Regions from separate parts of the Lysinibacillus sp. VIII_CA genome, predicted to be linked through region 2. Evidence: riboswitches for the same ligand, from Rfam matches in the RefSeq annotation. Region 2 holds a riboswitch; each other region holds the start of a gene.

Region 1 (6,678 bases), on a different contig from region 2:
GACATCAACAGAAGGACCGTAATTGGAATAGCTGGATAGTTTATTTCGATCATTCGTGGAACCAACACTTATAACACCTTCATAGGAAGCAGGGAAGGAATAGTCATCCGTCGACTCATTTCCAGCGGCTGCAACAATCGTAATTCCACTATCAATAGCTTTTTGAACAGCATCCTGCATAAGTGGGGATTCACCATAGCCTCCAAGACTCATATTAATGACGTCCACACCTTGCTCAATGGCGTACAGAATACCTTGTGCAATGATAAAATCATTTGCTCCTTCTTTTCCGTTAAAGACATCAATAGGTAGTAGCTTCGCTTGTGGATTAATTCCATGTCCACCAATACCATTGTCTTTGGCTGCGGCAATAATCCCAGCAACATGTGTCCCATGGTCACCTGGATAAGATGTATTTGCCGGAGCAGCTGCATTATAAGGTGTGAGTACTTGAGATTTTAGGTCGGGATGTTTAAAATCAACACCCGAATCGATGACAGCTACTGTTACGTCATTTTCCCCAGCTAATGCTAATGCCTGATCCATTTGCAAAAGGCTTAGATGATACATATCTTTTATCTTTGGGTCAGCCTCTTTGTTGAAAGAATGATAGACATAACTAGGGGATACACTTGTAATCCCTTGCTGCTTTAAATAGTAAGAGACGGCTTTTTCAATGGATACACCTTTGTTAAGTTGAATCACATCATAGCCTAATGAAGGAATAGAGCGGATGACCTTGGAGCCAATTTTTTTATGTACGCTTTTATCAAGGCCGGAATGCTTGATAATAATCGTATCCTTACTCATCCATTTGTCTTCAGTTTTAAGATTCTTACCTGCATGTTGTGAATTGCTTGCTAATACGTTCTTCGCTGTTTGATGTGGTGCCTCCTCTGCAAAAGCTGAAGCCACAGGAACCATTAGCGCAGCGGATGCTGCGACAGCGACTGATTTTTTAAACCAACTTTTCAATTGTATCTCTCCTTGATGTTCTATAATAGGTCTCGACTATACTAATACGGATAAGCGATAGAAAAGTTTCGTAAATGAGGAAAATTTTTCTTCGCAATTTGAAAAATCGAACAGTAAAGGGATGAGCTGTCCGTTATTTTATTATTAATAATGCTTATTAAACCTGAACGGGTAGCTGTTCGATCAATTGTAATAAGTCATGCTTAGAGCGAGGAACTGAAATATTTTCTTGCCATAATTTCTTTTTTTGTAGAGCCATGGTCATTTCAAAGACCCATGGTCGTTCAAGATGTGCCCGTTTTAGCAATTCTTCTTCATAGAACAGGGCGATAGGATCACCATGATAAATAATGTTTCCTGCCTCCATGACGATGATGTGATCCGCCCATTCATAGGCAAGGGAAATGTCGTGAGTAGCAGCGATAATCGTTCGTTCACAGTCTTCTAATTTGGCTAAGTACTGAAAAATCTGAGAAGCATAATAGCTATCAAGACCAGCCGTTGGTTCATCTAATAAAAGGACAGCCGGTTCCATCGCTAATACACCTGCCATTGCCACACGTTTTTTCTGTCCTACACTTAAGAAGTGAATCGGTTTATCAAGTAGCTCTGTTACTTCAGTTTGTGCCACAGCCCAGGCTATTTTTTCTTCAATTTTTTCCGTAGACCATCCTAAATTCAATGGACCATAGGCTATATCTTGCTTAACGGTTCCTGAAAAAAGCTGATTATCAGCATCTTGAAAGACAATTCCCACCTGTTGGCGAAGTGCTTTTAATGCTTTTCTACTATATTGAAGTTCGTTCCCATTAAATGAAATGGTTCCGGCTGTCGGTTTCAAAATGCCATTAAGATGTTGAAATAAAGTGGATTTTCCTGCTCCATTATGACCGAGTATAGCGATTTTTTTCCCTTTTGGAATGTCTAGTGAAATATCTGTCAAAGCCTTTGTTCCATCTGCATAGGCATAAGACAAATTAGTCAGTTGAAAATAATATGCTGTCATGAGAAGTATCCTCCATATACGATAAGGAATAAAAAAATAGCCATCATGCCGAGCCAGTTTTTTTTATTATAGACGGCCGTTTCGTGCCAATAAACCGTTTCACCGCCACGTGCCTGCATGGCATTGTTAAGCTCTCGACTACGCTGAAACATTTCAATAAACAACGCTGCAATCAGCATAGACATCGAACGTAACCATTGCATGGGTGAATGATGGCCAAGGCGGGCTTGCTGGGCTAAATGAATTTTTTGCATGCTTTCGAAAAAAATAAAAATAAAACGATAGGTGAGTTCTACTAACTCAACTAATAAAGGAGGGAGCCTCCATTGGCGAAGCACATAACAAATCTCTTGTACAGATGTTGTTAAAATTAAAAAATATAAGCAGCTTATACTGCCGAGTACGATAAAGAATAGCTGCTGTGCGGTAGCGATACTGGCTCTCCCAATAAAAATTGTCCAGCTCATATACGTAAATGATCCCATATGGGCTGGTAATACATGCGTTGCTGGCGCTATCGAAATTAGGATGGAGATGAGACTTGTGAATAAGAAAAATCCTGGTAGTAATAATAGCTTCGCATAGTATTTTAGTGGGATTTTCGCACCCCAAATGATAAAAGCACTCATTACAAAAAATGTAATGAGTGAAAGTCGTTCCTCTCTCATAATAAGCGTGAATAAAAGTAGTCCTAATGAAAATATCATTTTTTCTAGAGGATGAACGTACGCTAGCTTATTGAGATACGCATACTTATCAATGAGTAACATCATTCTTAACCTTCTTTATGCTTGCCACGCATATAGCCGATAAAGTAGCCGATAAAACCAGCACCAATAGCTGCTTGTAGCACGAATAATAAGCTTTCAATTTCACCACTGGGCGGTTCCCATAAACTATCAAACCATGGCTCATACTCTGCATTAATCTCTCCAATGGCAGCTTCGGCTTCACCATCAGCTCCGCCAAATTCTGCTCCCTTTTGGACGAAGAGCGGGATAATGGCCAATAGCACTACAATCGCTAATAGTAATAAATTTCGTTTCATATTAGTGCGCCTCCTTTGTAGAGAAAACACGTAAAGACTTTAATTCGCTAATATTATATTTTTTCAAGAAGTTCATGACAATAACTGTTAATATCCCTTCACTCACAGCTAACGGGATTTGTGTTAAGGCAAAAATACTTGCGAACTTTGTAAATGAAGCCATAAAGCCACCGACTTCAGATGGGAAAGCAAGTGCTAATTGAATAGAAGTCACCACATATGTACCTAAATCCCCAAGCATAGCCGCAAAGAAAATAGCTAATGAAAACGATAACCCCATTTTTTGCGCCCCTTTAAATACAAAGTAGACGATAAACGGACCTACGATAGCCATCGAAAATGCATTAGCCCCTAATGTTGTGATTCCACCATGTGCTAAAAGTAAAGATTGAAATAATAAAACAATTGTCCCGATGACACTCATCGCTAACGGTCCAAATAAGACTGTTCCGAGACCTACCCCTGTTGGATGTGAACAGCTCCCTGTAACTGAAGGGATTTTTAAGGCTGATAGAACAAAGGCAAACGCACCAGACAGTCCCAGAATCATTTTTGTTTCTGGGTTTTCTTCGATTGTTTTACGAATAGAGCGCAATCCTAAAATAATAAATGGGACGGAGATTACCCACCAAAAAATAGCCCATTCGATTGGTAAAAAACCTTCCATGATATGCATGGCGAAGGCACGTTTTGGCACCATTAAAAAAGCCAATACAAAATAACTAAGTTTCCACCAAGACAGCTTCAATTTTCTTCCTCCAAACTATAAATAGATTTTTAGAATGTAGCGTGCGTAATAAAAAAAGCACTTTTCCGTTGTTGGAAAAGTGCATAGCTAAAAAAGCAAATAACATTCTCATCTGCTAAGCCGCACACCTATCCTCGTAGGATGAAACGATCACATATTTTCGGCAGGTCTCCTGGCTCTAGTTCAACACTTTATAGGTCTTCCCATCCATTGGACAGTGACATTTTCTATAAAGCTCCCTATTACAGTGGCGGGACCGCGCCGGACTTGAACCGGCTTCCCTTTTAAGTAAAATGACGAGCATTTTACACCAAAAATAGTAAGTTGTGAGATTTCACGACAAAGTGTACCACGAATTTCCATAAATATGCTATACTTTTTTATAAAAATTTTGAAATAGACTATCAATGTCGAAAATTCTGATTACTGAGGATTTTGAGAATAAAAGGGAACAACACCAATTTTAAATAACCAAAAACTCTCTGATAAAATTGATAAATTTGTCATGAATTTTTAAAGAAATATTGAAATTTTAAAATAATAAGATATGATTAAGACAGTTTTCTATTAAATATACAATTAAAAATTTCATATAAAACGTCGATAAGTGCTCGAAAAACTCGAGATAATAGGGAAATTGGTGAAAGTCCAATACAGCCCCCGCTACTGTAATAGCTGATGAAATCGCAATGCCACCTGTGCAAACTAGGGAAGGTGCGACAGTAAAATGAAGCTTAAGTCAGGAAACCTGCTTATCAGATTGTGCATGCAAACTTTTCGGAGGGAGAAGTTGAAGCAAAAGCGAGGATCTGTCTTTCAGTCTATTCGTTTTTATTTGGCTTCTACAAACCTTTACTCTTCGGGAGAGTAAAGGTTTTTCTTTTTCCAAAAGCAAAAGAGGGGAGACATAAAATGACAACGTGGAATTTAGAGGGGATGAAAACACATCTCTTTATTTGCAATGGCAGTAGCTGTATGAACAAGGATGGAGAAGAAATTACCCAAGCTATACGGGACGAAATACAGCGAAACGCACTAGATAAAGAAATACATACGACAAGAACACGCTGTAATGGACGATGTAAGGATGCTTGTGTGGTTATTGCTTACCCCCAGGGGAATTGGTACCGTGTACCATCAACGGAGCATGCTAGAACACTTGTACAGGATTTGCATCATGAATCCTTACATAACGATCATGTTTATACACTTCGGGAAGGGACATTGCAGCGAACAGCGCAAACGACAGCCATTAAAGGGATTGAAAAGGTGAAAGAGGGGTAAAAACATGGCGCAAAAAGGGAAAATTTTCGTAGTAGGCTTTGGACCTGGAGACTTTAAGCATATTACGACACGTGCAGTAGAGGCTTTACAACAAAGTGATATGATCATAGGCTATAAAACCTATGTTGAGCTGATTCAAGATTTAGTGAGTGCAAAATCTATTGTCAGTACAGGCATGACAGAAGAAGTGTCCCGTGCTCAGGAGGCAGTTCGTCAAGCAGAGGCAGGAAGTATAGTTTCGGTCATTTCGAGTGGAGATGCGGGCGTTTATGGTATGGCGGGATTAGTGTATGAAGTTTTAATTGAGCTAGGCTGGACAGAGGCAACTGGTATTGAAGTCGAGATTGTCCCGGGTATTTCAGCTATCAATTCATGTGCTAGTTTACTTGGTGCACCGATTATGCATGATGCTTGTACCATTAGTTTAAGTGACCACCTCACTCCGTGGAATTTAATTGCGAAGCGTGTGGAAGCTGCAGCAATGGCCGATTTTGTCATTGCTCTATACAATCCTAAAAGCGGTCGCCGTACAAGACAAATTGTCGAAGCACAGCGAATTCTTTTAGAATATCGTTCACCTGACACTCCAGTAGGGCTTGTGAAAAGTGCCTATCGAGAACGTCAAGAAGTGACGATGACCACATTGGCAGACATGTTGGAACATGATATCGGTATGCTGACAACCGTCATTATCGGAAACTCATCTACGTTTTTCTATGATAATAAAATGATTACGCCACGTGGCTACCAACGTAAATATACACTTGGCGAGGAAAAGCAGCCATTACGTCCACATCAACGTTTACGGGAAGAAAATGAGCCATGGGCGATGAATCAAGAGACAGGAACAGCACGCAATGACTTTGCGGCAGACCCCAATGCAGGGCGAATGAATAAACCCAGTGTAGCCGTTATGCCAAAGCCGAAAAAAACGGCACTTGAAATGGCTACAGCGGCACTTGCAATGGTAAAGGGAACAAATGCTATCAAGGTTACTCCAAAGCTTGTACAACAAAAAATAGAATCCATTTTTGAATTAGCAGTGAGCCCTGGAGTGGCCAATAAATTTTTTACACCACAGCAAATGATGACGTTAGCAGAGGTCGTAGGCGAAGATGGATCGATGGAATACACACCAGATCATCAAATCCATTTAAAAATACCTACAACTACGCCTGAACGCATCACTGAAAAATTACAGCAAGTAGGCTTTTTATTAGCACCAATTGGTGATGTATTGTCGTTGAAGGCTTGCGATTTTTGCTACGGTGAAAAAGCAGATTCCATACCATATGCGGAGGAAATTCAAGAAAAGCTTGGTGGTCTGTCTTTACCGAAAACATTAAATATTGGCTTTAATGGCTGTGGGATGGCTTGTTATCGAGCAGTATTTGACGATATTGGGATTGTCTATCGTAAAAGTAAATTTGATGTCTTTATTGGAGCGAAACCAGTCGGACGTACGGCTCATGCAGCACAGCCTGTTGTAGAAGGCTTGGAGCCTGAACAATTGATTCCTTTAATTACAGCTATTATTGAAGAATATAAAGCCAATGCGCATCCAAACGAACGCTTATTTAAATACTTCAAGCGTGTGAAAAAGATATTGCATTTTAC
Region 2 (6,678 bases):
ATTATTTTGTATTGAAACATTTATGATGTTTTTTTTACACGCCTCATTGACTAATTCTAGAGTCGAAGAAGAATTAGCAAGTTTGCAAGCGAGAGGAAACTCACATCGCACAATATTAGAACAGAACTTTAATAACGAAACATTAGCACATGTCGTCCTGATGGAATCGGAAGAATCTACAGATGTAGTGGTGACAGATGCTGAGGGGATCATTTTAGCCTCCTCGCAACTACATCCTGAAATCAAAGAGCTGATAAAGAAAATAGATGAGACTATTCCATACGAGGGAAAGATTCTACAAGATAACTGGCGAGAGGTAAAAGCTATTGCTACTATTAGTCCAATGAAAAGAGAGCAGACAACGATTGGCTATGTCTTTATGTTTCAAAATACAGACTCAATCCATGCTTTAATGAAACGTTTAAATAAACATTTTCTTATTGTGGGCATTGTCTCTGGTTTAGTAACCATTGCTGTCATCATTGTGTTATCTAGAAAACTTGCGGAACCATTAATTCAGATGAAAGAGGCCACTTTGAAAATGAGTAAAGGGGATTTTACTGTCGCTCTTTCTACAAATGGCAAAGATGAACTTGGAGATTTATCGAATGCCATTCAGCTACTATCCAATGAGTTAAATCATTTAAGGCAGGAACGCGAAGAGTTTTTATCTAGTATTGCCCATGAGCTTCGTACACCGATAACCTTTATTAAAGGCTATACCGATATTCTTTATAAACGTGATTTATCAGCGCAGGATCGACAAAAATATTTAGCCATTATACGGGAAGAGACAAATAGACTTTCTCGTTTAATAAAGGATTTATTTGATCTAGCTAAAATGGATGAAAACTCCTTTATAATTGAAAAACAAAATCTAGATTTACAGGCTTTTTTTACTGGCATTAAGGGGAAATTAAGCCCTGCTTTTCAAGAAAAAGATATCCACTTTGAGGTATGCTGTGAAAACGGCTTAACGTTATGGGCAGATGAGGCAAGATTAGAGCAAATAATAATCAATCTATTAAATAACGCATTGACCTATTGCGGACAGGGAGATACTACCACGGTAAATGTTAAGAAGGTCAATGGTGTTTTAACGATTATTATTCGTGATACAGGAAGAGGGATTCCCAACAAAGATTTACCGTTTATTTTTGAGCGCTTTTACCGTGTAGAAAAATCTAGAAGTCGTGCTTTAGGTGGCTCTGGATTAGGTCTTGCAATTGTTAAGGAACTCGTACAGGCCCATGGGGGAGAAGTGACGGTTAAAAGTGAACTAAATAAAGGGACTGTTTTTGAATTATCGTTTAAAGGAGTAGGAGCGGATGAAAACCATTTTATGCATAGACGATGAACCAAGAATGTTAGATTTATTGACTCTTTATTTAGAGCCCGTGTTTCATTGTAGAGCCATGTCGTCCATTCATGATGCGCTCATATATCTAGAGGAAGAGCATGTTGATTTAGTTCTTTTGGATATTATGATGCCAGAGATGGATGGATTTCAAGTGTGCCAAGAAATCAGGAAGTTTTGGCATGTACCTATCATCATGCTTACGGCAAAAGGAGAGCACTCGGATATTGTAAAAGGATTAAACATTGGGGCAGATGATTATATATTAAAACCTTTCGATGAGGAAGAGCTATTAGCACGTATACATGCTGTATTAAGGAGAACCAAAGTAGAAAACAAAGTCGTTGTCTTTGAGGGGTTACGCTTAGATAAAGAATCCTTTGAATTATATTTTCAACAAGAAGCCATCCCATTAACACCAAAAGAATTTTCCATGATGTCCTTATTTCTAGATTATCAAAATAAAGTATTTTCAAGGGAACATCTTATTAATACAGTTTGGGGATATCATGTATCCATTGAGGATCGCACTATCGATTCCCATGTCCGAAATTTACGTGAAAAATTAAGAAAAAGCGGTTTTCCTGCTGATGATTATTTGCAAACTGTTTGGGGAATCGGCTATAAATGGCATAAGTTTGCGGATCGAAAGCCTTGAGAACATAAAAACTAGAAAACAACCTCTGCCAAATCTATTGGGAGAGGTTGTTCGGATTATTGCGCTGTTAACTCATCTTCTGTTACCCATTTATGATTTTTCACTGTTTCACCATTCGTCGTAGAAATATAATCAACCATATAAACAGTGGTTGGTACAGCTTCTTCAATTCGGACAGTCGCGTTTTTCATTCCTGCCATATGAGTAGCAGTCGTTTTTACCTCTGTGTCAGAGGATAGAGGCGCTTCTCCTACATCAATTAATTCCTCATGGATAATCCATTTATGATTCTCTACACGTTCGCCACCAGATGTTGGATTATAAGAAATAATATAGGCTGTAGTTTTATAGGCACCAACAATTGTCGCTTCAGCACCTTTCATCCCTTCCATATGCCCATCTTTAATCAAAGCGGTACTTCCTACCGGAAATGTTGGATCTTCAGCCTTTTTTAATGTAGCTGGTACTTCTGCTGAGCTAGAATGGTTCATCGTGGAGTGATCCATTTCTGTTTGTTGCTCCGACTCTGGAGTATTATTTGAAGTTGATGAAGGCTCCGTTTTATCTTCAGAACAAGCTGATAAAGTTAGTAAAACAACTGCTAATAATAGTCCACCTGACCACCTTCGTTTGAATGTCATATGAGATTCTCCTTTCTATTTGCCCTTACTGTAACAAACAAATATGCAGAAAGGATGAACATTAACGATTACAAAAAACTTCTTTAGTCCATTAACTTAAGAAGTGGGTGTAAGCGTTATTGAATGGGTAAGATTTTCAATGTTTTTTGCAGTCGGTACGCTAAAAAACCAGCGAAAATAGCTAAAATAATATCTTTTGGAAGTGGGGGGATCATCCAGAGCCAAGCTAATCTATAGGAAAAACCCTCTGGCGCACTGGCCCATAGTTTGTATGCAATAAACAGCCAGTTGGTACCTATTAAATAATTGAGAGCAGTTGCCAAAAATGCCGCTAGAATATAGCTTTTTCTCGTACCACTTCGTTCTACCATTAATCCAGCCATATACGCTGCTAAAATAAAGGTAATAATGAATCCAAATGTGGGGCTTAATAGTTGACTAAAGCCTCCACCAAAGCGAGCAAAGACAGGGGCTCCTGCTAATCCAATGCACATATAAACTGTGCAGGCAAGCGCTCCCTTTCTACTACCCAAAATAAGTCCTGCTAAAATGGCAAAAAGGGTTTGGAGAGTAATCGGTACTCCTCCCACTGTCATAAAGGGTACAAAGGAAGTTATATTGGCGCCGATCATCATAAGGGTAGAAAATAATCCAATATATGCCATATCTACAGTTCTTAATTTTTGATGACTTTGATTTGTTGCTGTTGTCATGATTTCACCTCTTATTTCAGAGTACTTACCGATAGTGTAAAAAACTAAGTTTTTTGTGTCAACTTAATTTTTGTTCATTGTTAACTCAAGTATGCTGGAAATTCCTTGTAGACTAAGTATCTATAAAAATGTATGATAGAATCGTCATAATTTTATAACTTCACATACTATTGGTGTGACATTTGAAACAATGTCGCTTAAAAGGGAAATCGGTGGAAGTCCGATGCTGTCCCGCAACTGTAACGAGGAGTCCTATCATGTTTATTTGCCACTATTAAAATGGGAAGGCTAATTATAGGATGATGAATCGAAGCCAGGAGACCTGCCAATAAGTAATACCTGTAATGCCCACGAGGATGCAAGCAATTACGGACAATAGCTGGATTTTCTGACTTTGTTTATTCGAGGGTATTTTTGTGCATATTTTGCACGAAATGCCCTTTTTTTATTGAGTGCTAACTGAAGTAAGAGGATCTGGCCAAAATCATGCGAAAGTATATTTAATTGCTTCATTCATCATCTTAGTAGGAGTTTAATGAATGAATAAAAAATTTATGTTATTTTCTTTAGTGCTTCTTTTAGTATTAATCGTATCCATGACATTTGCTGTGATGGTAGGATCTGTTTCTGTGACGCCATTATATGTATGGAAAGTAATTCTTTCAAAATTACCCTTTATACAACAAACAATAGAGCAGGATTGGAGTCGCTCACAGGAAATTATTATATGGCAAATAAGAGTACCCCGTGTCATCCTTGCGGCTATTGTTGGAGCGGGTTTAGCCATTGCAGGGGCAGCAATTCAGGCACTTGTAAGAAATTCCATTGCAGACCCGTACATATTAGGAATTTCTTCAGGAGCAGCAGTTGGAGCAACTTCAGTAATTATTTTAGGTGCTTTTTCATTTTTAGGTATTTACGCACTTTCTGTATCAGCTTTTATAGGGTCTTTGCTTGCGATTGGGTTAGTGTTTTTCTTATCGCGCGTAGGTGGCAGGGTCTCGATTTTTCGCTTACTATTGGCAGGAATGGCAGTTTCCTTTATATTAACAGCCATTTCTAATTTTATATTAATGATGTCAAAGCAAGAGGGTGCATTAAAGGCCGTTATGTTTTGGATGTTAGGAAGCTTAGCTGGAGCTAAATGGAGTAATATTATTATTCCAGCTTCCATCTTTTTCATAGTGTTTGCCCTTTTATGGCTATTTTATCGAAATTTAAATTTGCTATTACTTGGGGAAGAGGCTGCTGTAACATTAGGAGTCAATCTTCAACAATTTCGCATACAGCTCATATTACTTGTCTCTCTTTTAACGGGGGTACTTGTAGCAGTCAGTGGTTCTATCGGATTTGTGGGATTAATTATTCCGCATATAGTACGGTTAATTGTCGGTTCTAACTATAAATATGTAATACCGGTCAGTGCTTTATTAGGAGGGATATTCTTAGTCTGGGCAGATGCTTTAGCTCGCATTATAATTGCCCCACAGGAGATGCCAATCGGTATTATTACAGCTTTCTGTGGGGGACCATTTTTCATTTGGTTGCTCCGTCGTAACAATTATTCTTTCGGTGAAGGAGATTAAGTTCTATGACATTAGAAGCAAAACAAGTATCATTCTCCATTTACGATCAGCAAATACTTCACGAGGTAAGTGTAAAAATAAAGAAAAAGCAATTTGTCGGGTTAATCGGCCCTAATGGTAGTGGGAAGTCGACCTTGCTTAAAAATATGTATCGTCTCCTAAAGCCGGAAAGTGGGACAGTCTTGTTAAATGAACAAGATATTTTAAAGCAATCTAGTAAAGCCATTGCTAAAAATTTAGCCGTTGTGAGTCAAGAAACACCTGTATTATTTGACTTTACTGTTCACGATTTAGTCAGTATGGGAAGGACTCCACATAAAAAGCTTTTAGAGCTTGATCAGGAACAGGATTTTCAAATTGTTAAAAATGCTCTCAAGCAAACGGGTATATTGCATCTCGCGAAACGAAGCTTTAGCTCACTTTCCGGTGGGGAAAAGAAGCGTGTCATGGTGGCAAGAGCACTTGCTCAGCAAGCACACGTACTTATATTAGATGAACCAACAAATCATTTAGATATTCAACATCAACTTCAGTTGATGGACTTAATTCAAACCTTACATCTAACAGTAGTAGCCGCTTTGCATGACTTGAATATCGCCGCAATGTACTGTGATCAAATTTATGTTTTACAGCGTGGACGCATTGTTTGTCATGGTACACCAGAAGAAGTGCTTACACCATCATTACTGCAAGAAGTATTTGGAGTATTTGCAGATATTCAAACACATACACTGACGGGTAAACCGTATCTTACATATGTCCCTGAACAATTTGCAAGAAGGACCAACCCTATTTAGTAATCACAATTGTCTTGCCTCAATCATTTAACATCATCTAAATAAAAAGGGCGCCACTTCATTAAGAGGGCGCCCTTTGTAATCAAATATCAAGATACTGCTTTTAAACCTGCAACTCCAATGATAATTGCAACGATACTGATGATTCGTGCAAGGTTTTTAGATTCCCCAAAGAACATAATATTGACAAGCACGGCACCTACAGTTCCAATACCAACCCAAACAACATAGGCGATACTTAATTGTAAATAATTGAAGGAAGCATATAAAAGTGCAAAAGATAAACCAAAGCCTCCGATGTATAATAATAAATTTCGGACGGTTTTATGTTGACTATAAAAGCGTAAACCAATGACACCGACTATTTCCGCCACTGCTGCTAATATAACGAATACCCAGCCCATTATGCATCCACTCCTTTTGTCGTACTAGGATCTTTCGATGGATTATCCGCCAATTTTAGGCCAATAACGCCCAACACTAAAATAACCATAAATATCCCCTTAATCGCATTAAAGTCACCATTGAAAATAAAAATATCCATTAAGGTCGTTCCGATTGCACCTGCTCCAGCGAAAATTGCATAGACAGTACCAGTAGGAAGTTTTTCACAAGCCTTTGATAAGAAGTGAAAATCAATAGCGATAATAGATACAATAATGATCCAATGCCACCATGAATTTGCTACATTAAAACCGAATATCCAGAACAATTCAAATAAACTTGTTAGTCCTACATACATCCATTCTTTTTGCATAAATAAATTCCTTTCATAGTAAAATATTATGACTGACATTCAGTCATTTTTGAGGTAAAAGAGAACGCCACTTATGCGTGACGTAGGCCAAGTGCATGATATAAAAAGTCTAGAAGCTCAAGTTTAAGCAGTTGCATGGTTTCATCCTTACTATCGTCAAACAAATAAA
Region 3 (6,678 bases), on a different contig from region 2:
CTTTGCCATAAAGTGAATTTCCTGAGGGTACATGGCAACGCCGAGGTTTAAAATATCTACATAGCCTGTATGCGTACAAGCTATAATATATCCACCTTCTTTTGGCAAGTTTTCTTCTCCATATACACGAGCTTTCGAACCCATTAGTTTTAATATTACTTTAACAATATTTGCTACTAATTTATACACTGTTACATTCCTACCTTATTCAATAGTTATTCCCATTGTAATCGAAAAGATCCGTATACTGCAATTGTAGGTGACCATCTTACATCTTTCCAACCAATAGATCTACATCAATCGTAATTTCATTTAAAACTATATCTGTCTCATTTTTTTTATGCCAGCCCATCGGTGTCATCTCCAGTAGTGCAGGTACAAGCTCCTTAGCAAGTGGCAACGTGTAGGTGACACGTTCTACATTCACTTCTCCAAAACTATCTTGGAAACGAGCAACAATTTGTTCATTAGAATATGTTTCCTTGCTCGAATCTGCATATAATTGAGCACGCAGCTCCTGTAAATAGCCGCTTTGTGGCACCACCTTTACAATACAGCCATTAGGCGCAAGAAGCCTTTTAAATTCTTGATAATTTGCTGGCGATAAAATATTTAAAATAGCGTCAAAGCTGCCTTGCGAAAAAGGACTCTTCGCTAAATCGCCAACAGACCAAATTTGCTGTGGATAATGACGTGCCGCAGCCAAAATTCCCTCTTTAGCTATATCAATACCAATGCCTACTCCATTCTTTTTCTCATTCATAATACGGGCTAAATGCGATCCCTCTCCACAACCTGTATCGAGCACTGTATTCGCAGAATTAATAAGCTCCCCAATCTTTGCTTCTACAATATCATAAACCCCGCTATCAATAACAGCCTTACGAGATTCAAAAAGATCCTTACTATATTTAGAAGTAGAGCCCTGTGTCAGCATGTTGATATAGCCCTGCTTGGCAATATCAAACGAGTGATTGGCAGAACAAACGAGTCTCCCCTGCTCATAGACGTGCATGGATTGCTGACATAAAGGGCATGCAAAAAGTGTGATATGTTGATCTATCAATGCTGCTCCTATTGCACGTTTTGATAGTGCTCCCATTGCTACTCCTCCTTCTGTTCATTCGGTGAAATGAGGGCGAAACGCTCCCATTTTCGGCTTTTCCATCTAAAGTATACAATAATTGCCCTTACCCATTCATCTGCAGAGATAGCTAACCAAATACCTACCAAACCCCAATCGAGGACGAATACAAAAAAGTAACCTAATGGGAGGCTCATGCAAACCATCGACAAAAAACCGATTTTAACAGGGAACCTTGCGTCTCCTGAGGCACGTAAGGAGTTAATGACGACTATATTCATCGTTCGACCAGTCTCTAGCACTATACTTAACGCCAAAACAGATGCTCCGATAGCTATGACCTCAGGGTTATCTGTAAAAATATGCATAAGCTGCTTGCGGAAAATGGTCACTACACCAACCATAATAATGGTAAAAATAAATGCTGCTCGGACACTTTTCCATAGTTGATGATAAGCCTCGTCCTTTTCTCCAGCACCTACATGCCTGCCGATAATGATGGCCGTTCCTGTCCCAATGGCAATAGCGAATAAATAGGTGAACATAGATATGTTCATAGCATATTGTCTCGCCGCCAAAGTTTCTGCCCCTAAATATGTGGCATAATATAAAAATATGATCTGGCAAAACTGATAAAGAACCTGCTCAAAGGCAGACGGTAAACCAATGTTTAAAATTTTTCTTACATATTCCTTAGAATATTCGAAGTAGTAATGTAGCTTTACTCGTACTTCCATCACTTGATAAAGCAACCAGAAAAATACGAGCATCGCTAATCCTCTACTAATCACTGAGGATATGGCTGCACCTTTTACACCAAGCTCTGGTAATCCGAAATTTCCAAAGATTAAGCCGTAATTAAGTACAACATGCAGTACATTCATGCCAAGTGATACATACATCGTCTGCTTCGTCCAACCATGAACACGAATAATTGCTGCAAGGGCATTAATGATTGCTTGAAGGAAAATAAAACTCCCAATAATAACTAAATAACTTTGAGCATAATGGAGTACTTCACCTTGCAAGTTCATCATCGACATTAAATGACTAGCAAAGAAGAAAAATAGAACACTCATTATAAGTCCAACTGCCAAATTCATTGTGACTGCTAGAGCGGATATTTTCGCTGCCTCAAAAAAACGTTTTGAACCTAAATATTGTGATACAACGATGGACGCACCATTGCCGACTACCTCAAGAATTAAAATAGCGATATGAATATATTGATTTGCTGCACCAACCCCTGATACAGCATTATCTGATAGAGCACTAAGCATAAAAGTATCGGCTAGTCCCATTAACATAAATAAAAATACTTCTAAAAAGATAGGCCATGTTAAATGGAATAGACTTAACTTATTCGTTCCTTTCATTGTGTCTGCCAATACCTTCACTTCTCCTACACTTTTCTTAAAAATCTATTGTATCTTATCATAAAATTTCAGACTGTAAAGAGATTTATAGGAAGACAGCGCTTCCACATAAAAAATCCCTCTCACTAAATTTGTGAAAGGGTTTTTATTTAAATTAAGCAAAAGGACTGTAATTGCTCACGCTTATCGGCTGTTAGGCCAAACTCCTGCTCCAAAAAGGCTGTCTTTGAGCCATAACGATGATCCATAGCGTCAAGTGCTGCCTGTAAGTAGTCTTCACGAGCAGACATTAAAGCATAAAATTGCTGTAATTCTTGTTCGTTATATTGGTGCTCAATCGTTTGAGCCATTCTTTCTACCATGGGACGCAAATGGATATTCGTATCTAAATAGTCTTCCATAATGGTTTCCTCAGGTACATCTAAAGCCAATAGAATAAGAGCTCCGCCAATTCCTGTTCGGTCTTTTCCAACTGCGCAATGATGGACTAGTCCTAAATTATCAGGGTTTTGTATCGTCAACATTAATTCCTTAAAAGAGGGATTATGGAAAGGCATTTGTGCATAAAAGTCCTTGAACATATCAGCGTTAACTACTTTATAAAACTCTCTACCACCTGTATTTGTTGGCATTTCAAAAGCATGCTTTCCCTTCGCCGGGATTTGAATATATCGAGTTTGTGGAAATACAGGATTAGGGTTATGTTGTACTTCATTCGTGTCACGATAATCAAAAATTGTTTTAATACCTAATGTTTCAAATAATTCTTTATCTGTAGATGTCATTTTACCAAGTGCGGCGGAGCGATAAAATAAGCCCTCCCTTATAACACGCCCATCTCTCGTTTGATACCCCCCCATATCTCGGAAATTATAAACGGCCTCAAACGAAATATTTTTTTGTACTTGCTTCACTGAACTACACCTCCCTATATTAATAAGTGTTCTTATCTTTATTCTATCGAACAAACTACATGAATACCAATTTTCACACTAGGTAATAAAATAAAAAATGCTAGCTGTAATAAACAACTAGCATTTTCTACGATCTTATTTATATAACTCTGGATACACAGCTTTAGCAACTAGCTCAACTGCTTCACCGATACGCGGACCTGGGCGATTTGAGATATCTGTGTCAAGGGGTTGAACTGCCTTATTTTGAATAGCTGATACCGTATTCCACCCATCACGAGCAAGGATTTCTCCAATTGGATTTTCTGTATAGTTGACTGTTGTTAAAATGACGTCTGGATTTCTCGCAATAACATCTTCCTCAGATACTAGCTTCCAGCCATTTAAATCTGCAAACACATTCTTTACATTTGCCGTATTTAATATTTCTTGTTGGAAAGTGCTAGAGCCTGCTGTATATATTTCAGGCTTTGGACTAATCTCTAAATAAACATTTTTGGGTGTTTTTACTTCTTTAACCTTTGTTTTCACATCAGCGATTTTTGCTTTAATTTCTTCGTTTAATGCCTTTCCTTTTTCCTTCACATCCATAACGGCAGCAATTTGTTCGATATCTCCATATACATCATCGAATGTAGCCGCTGATTGAATAACAAACACTTTAATTCCTGCATCTTCGAGTGGCTTAAGTGCATCCTTCTTACCAATCGTATACGCAATCACAACATCTGGCTTTAACGCTATAATTCGCTCACTGTTATAATTCACAGTATCAGAAACACGTTCGATTTTTTGAGCTGCTTCTGGATAAGTATCATATTCAGTGGCACCTACAATTTTATCGCCAACCCCTAGTGCAAATAGAATTTCTGTGTTACTAGGTTGTAAAGACACAACTGTTTTTGGCACTTCCTTAAACTCTATTTCCACACCACGATCATCGGTTACTTTATAACTTGTTTGCTCAATCTTTTGTTCATCTTGAGACACATCCTTATTTTTTGTATCTCCCGCGGTACCACAACCTGCTAAAACGAGCGCTAGCAATAAGACCGATAGCCAGTGTAAATTAAATAGTTTCTTCATTATTATTCACCTTTTTCTTTTTCATTGGATAGGATTTACTCATAAACGGAATTTCAGCTATTCCGGCTTGTTGATTCATATAGACAGCCATTACAAAACATACATTGGCTAATAAGCCTAAATAATCAAAGAGAATAGACGGCACCTCTTGTTCTTCTGAAACCTTGTGTAAAGTTCGATACGATTTTTTCGCCTCACTACGGCAAAGATGTAGAGCAGCCGCCGCCTCTGTTCCTTGAGGTAAAACAAAATTTTGAATCTCATCCTTCACATGACGAACATAAAAATCATAGCGCGCACTTAACCAGGATAGATCTTCATCTGTAACTGCTAGCTTTCCACGAACAGAGCCATTAACATGATAAGCCATAGGTAAAATCTGCATTAAATCATCTGCAACAGCCTGGACATCCTCTTTCTTCACTACAGCTAGTGCAACCCCTATATGCGTTGTTAAACTATCTGTGCGAATCTCAAAATCGACAGTTGAAGCCCTCTCACGCATAAAAGGATAACAAGAATAACGTGCATCTTTTTTCAATCTACTATCCCCCCATTTTTCCAAATGAAAATTCTCGCTTGTTCAGTACATAAAAAAACGTCGCTCCTCACGCAAAGGAACGACGAAAATAACATAATGATTGTCATACAAACACGACACTGCCTATGTATTTGCCGTATATCCTCCTAGCTTCCGAAGAGTTGTTATACGTTCAAATAAAGGTCGGTCTCCTGGCTTGTACAATGCTATTATATGAAATATATAATAGCTATAAAGAACCTTCCCATTTCCTACGAAACAGTGGCTAATCTTTATAATGGCTGTACTTACAGTTGCGGAAACAGCTTCGGCTTTTACCGAATTCCCGATTATGCTAGCAAGCACCTTTATTCTGCAAGAATAATTCACTTGTAATGCAGTTTATCATAGATTGATAGGAAAAAATAGTTACGTACAAAAAGTATACTCGTTTTATAGGCGATATCATAGCATTAAAGTTACTCGACTATAATACTTTTTCAATTGCTTGCTCAATATCAAGCTGTGAGTCTGTAGGCTCAAAGCGAGCTACGGTTTTTCCGCTTGCATCTACTAAAAATTTAGTAAAATTCCAGCGAATATTTCGACCATCTAAAAAACTTGGAGCAAATTGAACGATCGCCTCAGCCAGCATTTTCTCCTGCATGCTTGCTTTCCCGAATTCACGGAAATCGACTTCATGTTTTAAATAATTAAATAAAGGATGTGTCGTCTCACCATTTACTTGGATAAGCTCAAAAATGGGGAACGTAACTCCGTAGTTTACTTTACAAAGATGCGCAGTTTCCTCTCCATCTTCTGGATTTTGGTGGCCAAATTGATCACAAGGAAAACCTAGAACGACAAAATTATTTTTTCCATATTTATCGTACATTTTTTGTAAGTCTTCAAATTGATATGTAAATCGGCACTGATTAGCTGTATTAACTATTAGCAATGTTTTTCCGCGAAATGTTTCCATTGATAAAATTTCACCATTCGGCTTTCGTACTAAATAATTATAAATGCTCATTCCCTAACCCCTTTTGTTTTTTTCATATATTATAATTGACTATTCTCCAATAACCAAAGAGTTTGCACAAAAAACACCATCTCGTTACTAGGAACGGATGGCTGACTTATATTTCTTTTTATATTTAACATTTTGCTCTTCATTAATTAATCGATGTGCTATGTCTAATAATTTAGAATCACTCGTATGATCATATAATTTTTTTAAGGATACAATAATATCATAGCGAATGAGAGTAGGATGCTTCTCATCTAAACAAGTTTGAAATCTCTTGGCTAAAAAAGATACAACTAAATCGCTTTGTACTTGGCCTGCTAAACCAATTTTCCAAATAGCTTGTAATGTATGCCTTGCCGTGACAGGCTTATCATCATAGGTCACAGCCCAAATCTTTAAAAAATCTTCCAATACTCTTTCTTCGGGATCACTGTTTGCAGCTAAAGCACATAAAATTTGCGCGGCAAGTGCACGGGCATGGCCATTTTTATATGTAAGTGCTTGTACAAGCTGTTCCCACACTGCATATGTCCAATCTACGGGCTCCTGCAGAATTTTCATCAGTTCCTCGTAAGATTCATATTGTATATCTCGATTACGCTCTGTTAGATTATTAAAAAGTTGCAAAATCTCTTTTTCCATAATTTATCCCTACCTTTATTGTTTCA

Evidence for each region. A riboswitch is a leader RNA that binds a small molecule or an ion and turns the genes downstream of it on or off. The one in region 2 is predicted to bind cobalamin.
Region 1: it holds a riboswitch for cobalamin, as region 2 does, so the genes downstream of both, ACP3VS_RS05950 ((2Fe-2S) ferredoxin domain-containing protein) here and ACP3VS_RS17975 (FecCD family ABC transporter permease) in region 2, are expected to answer to the same signal.
Region 3: it holds a riboswitch for cobalamin, as region 2 does, so the genes downstream of both, ACP3VS_RS09315 (hypothetical protein) here and ACP3VS_RS17975 (FecCD family ABC transporter permease) in region 2, are expected to answer to the same signal.

Annotation. Positions count from the first base shown of each region.
Region 1 is NZ_JBNFXM010000003.1:108,761-115,438, forward strand. It holds gene ACP3VS_RS05925 (S8 family serine peptidase) at 1-975, opposite strand, end outside; gene ACP3VS_RS05930 (energy-coupling factor ABC transporter ATP-binding protein) at 1,133-1,981, opposite strand; gene cbiQ (cobalt ECF transporter T component CbiQ) at 1,978-2,754, opposite strand; gene ACP3VS_RS05940 (energy-coupling factor ABC transporter substrate-binding protein) at 2,757-3,029, opposite strand; gene ACP3VS_RS05945 (energy-coupling factor ABC transporter permease) at 3,031-3,777, opposite strand; cobalamin riboswitch at 3,923-4,107, opposite strand; cobalamin riboswitch at 4,366-4,547, shown strand; gene ACP3VS_RS05950 ((2Fe-2S) ferredoxin domain-containing protein) at 4,690-5,061, shown strand; gene cobJ (precorrin-3B C(17)-methyltransferase) at 5,066-6,678, shown strand, end outside.
Region 2 is NZ_JBNFXM010000016.1:42,154-48,831, reverse strand. It holds gene ACP3VS_RS17995 (ATP-binding protein) at 1-1,357, shown strand, start outside; gene ACP3VS_RS17990 (response regulator transcription factor) at 1,329-2,015, shown strand; gene ACP3VS_RS17985 (YdhK family protein) at 2,072-2,656, opposite strand; gene ACP3VS_RS17980 (biotin transporter BioY) at 2,773-3,369, opposite strand; cobalamin riboswitch at 3,524-3,713, shown strand; gene ACP3VS_RS17975 (FecCD family ABC transporter permease) at 3,909-4,955, shown strand; gene ACP3VS_RS17970 (ABC transporter ATP-binding protein) at 4,961-5,752, shown strand; gene ACP3VS_RS17965 (DMT family transporter) at 5,842-6,156, opposite strand; gene ACP3VS_RS17960 (DMT family transporter) at 6,156-6,509, opposite strand; gene ACP3VS_RS17955 (TetR family transcriptional regulator) at 6,581-6,678, opposite strand, start outside.
Region 3 is NZ_JBNFXM010000005.1:101,116-107,793, forward strand. It holds gene ACP3VS_RS09290 (lysophospholipid acyltransferase family protein) at 1-189, opposite strand, end outside; gene ACP3VS_RS09295 (putative RNA methyltransferase) at 269-1,102, opposite strand; gene ACP3VS_RS09300 (MATE family efflux transporter) at 1,105-2,460, opposite strand; gene ACP3VS_RS09305 (tyrosine-protein phosphatase) at 2,610-3,374, opposite strand; gene ACP3VS_RS09310 (ABC transporter substrate-binding protein) at 3,510-4,460, opposite strand; gene ACP3VS_RS09315 (hypothetical protein) at 4,444-5,001, opposite strand; cobalamin riboswitch at 5,166-5,365, opposite strand; gene ACP3VS_RS09320 (glutathione peroxidase) at 5,468-6,013, opposite strand; gene ACP3VS_RS09325 (hypothetical protein) at 6,101-6,652, opposite strand.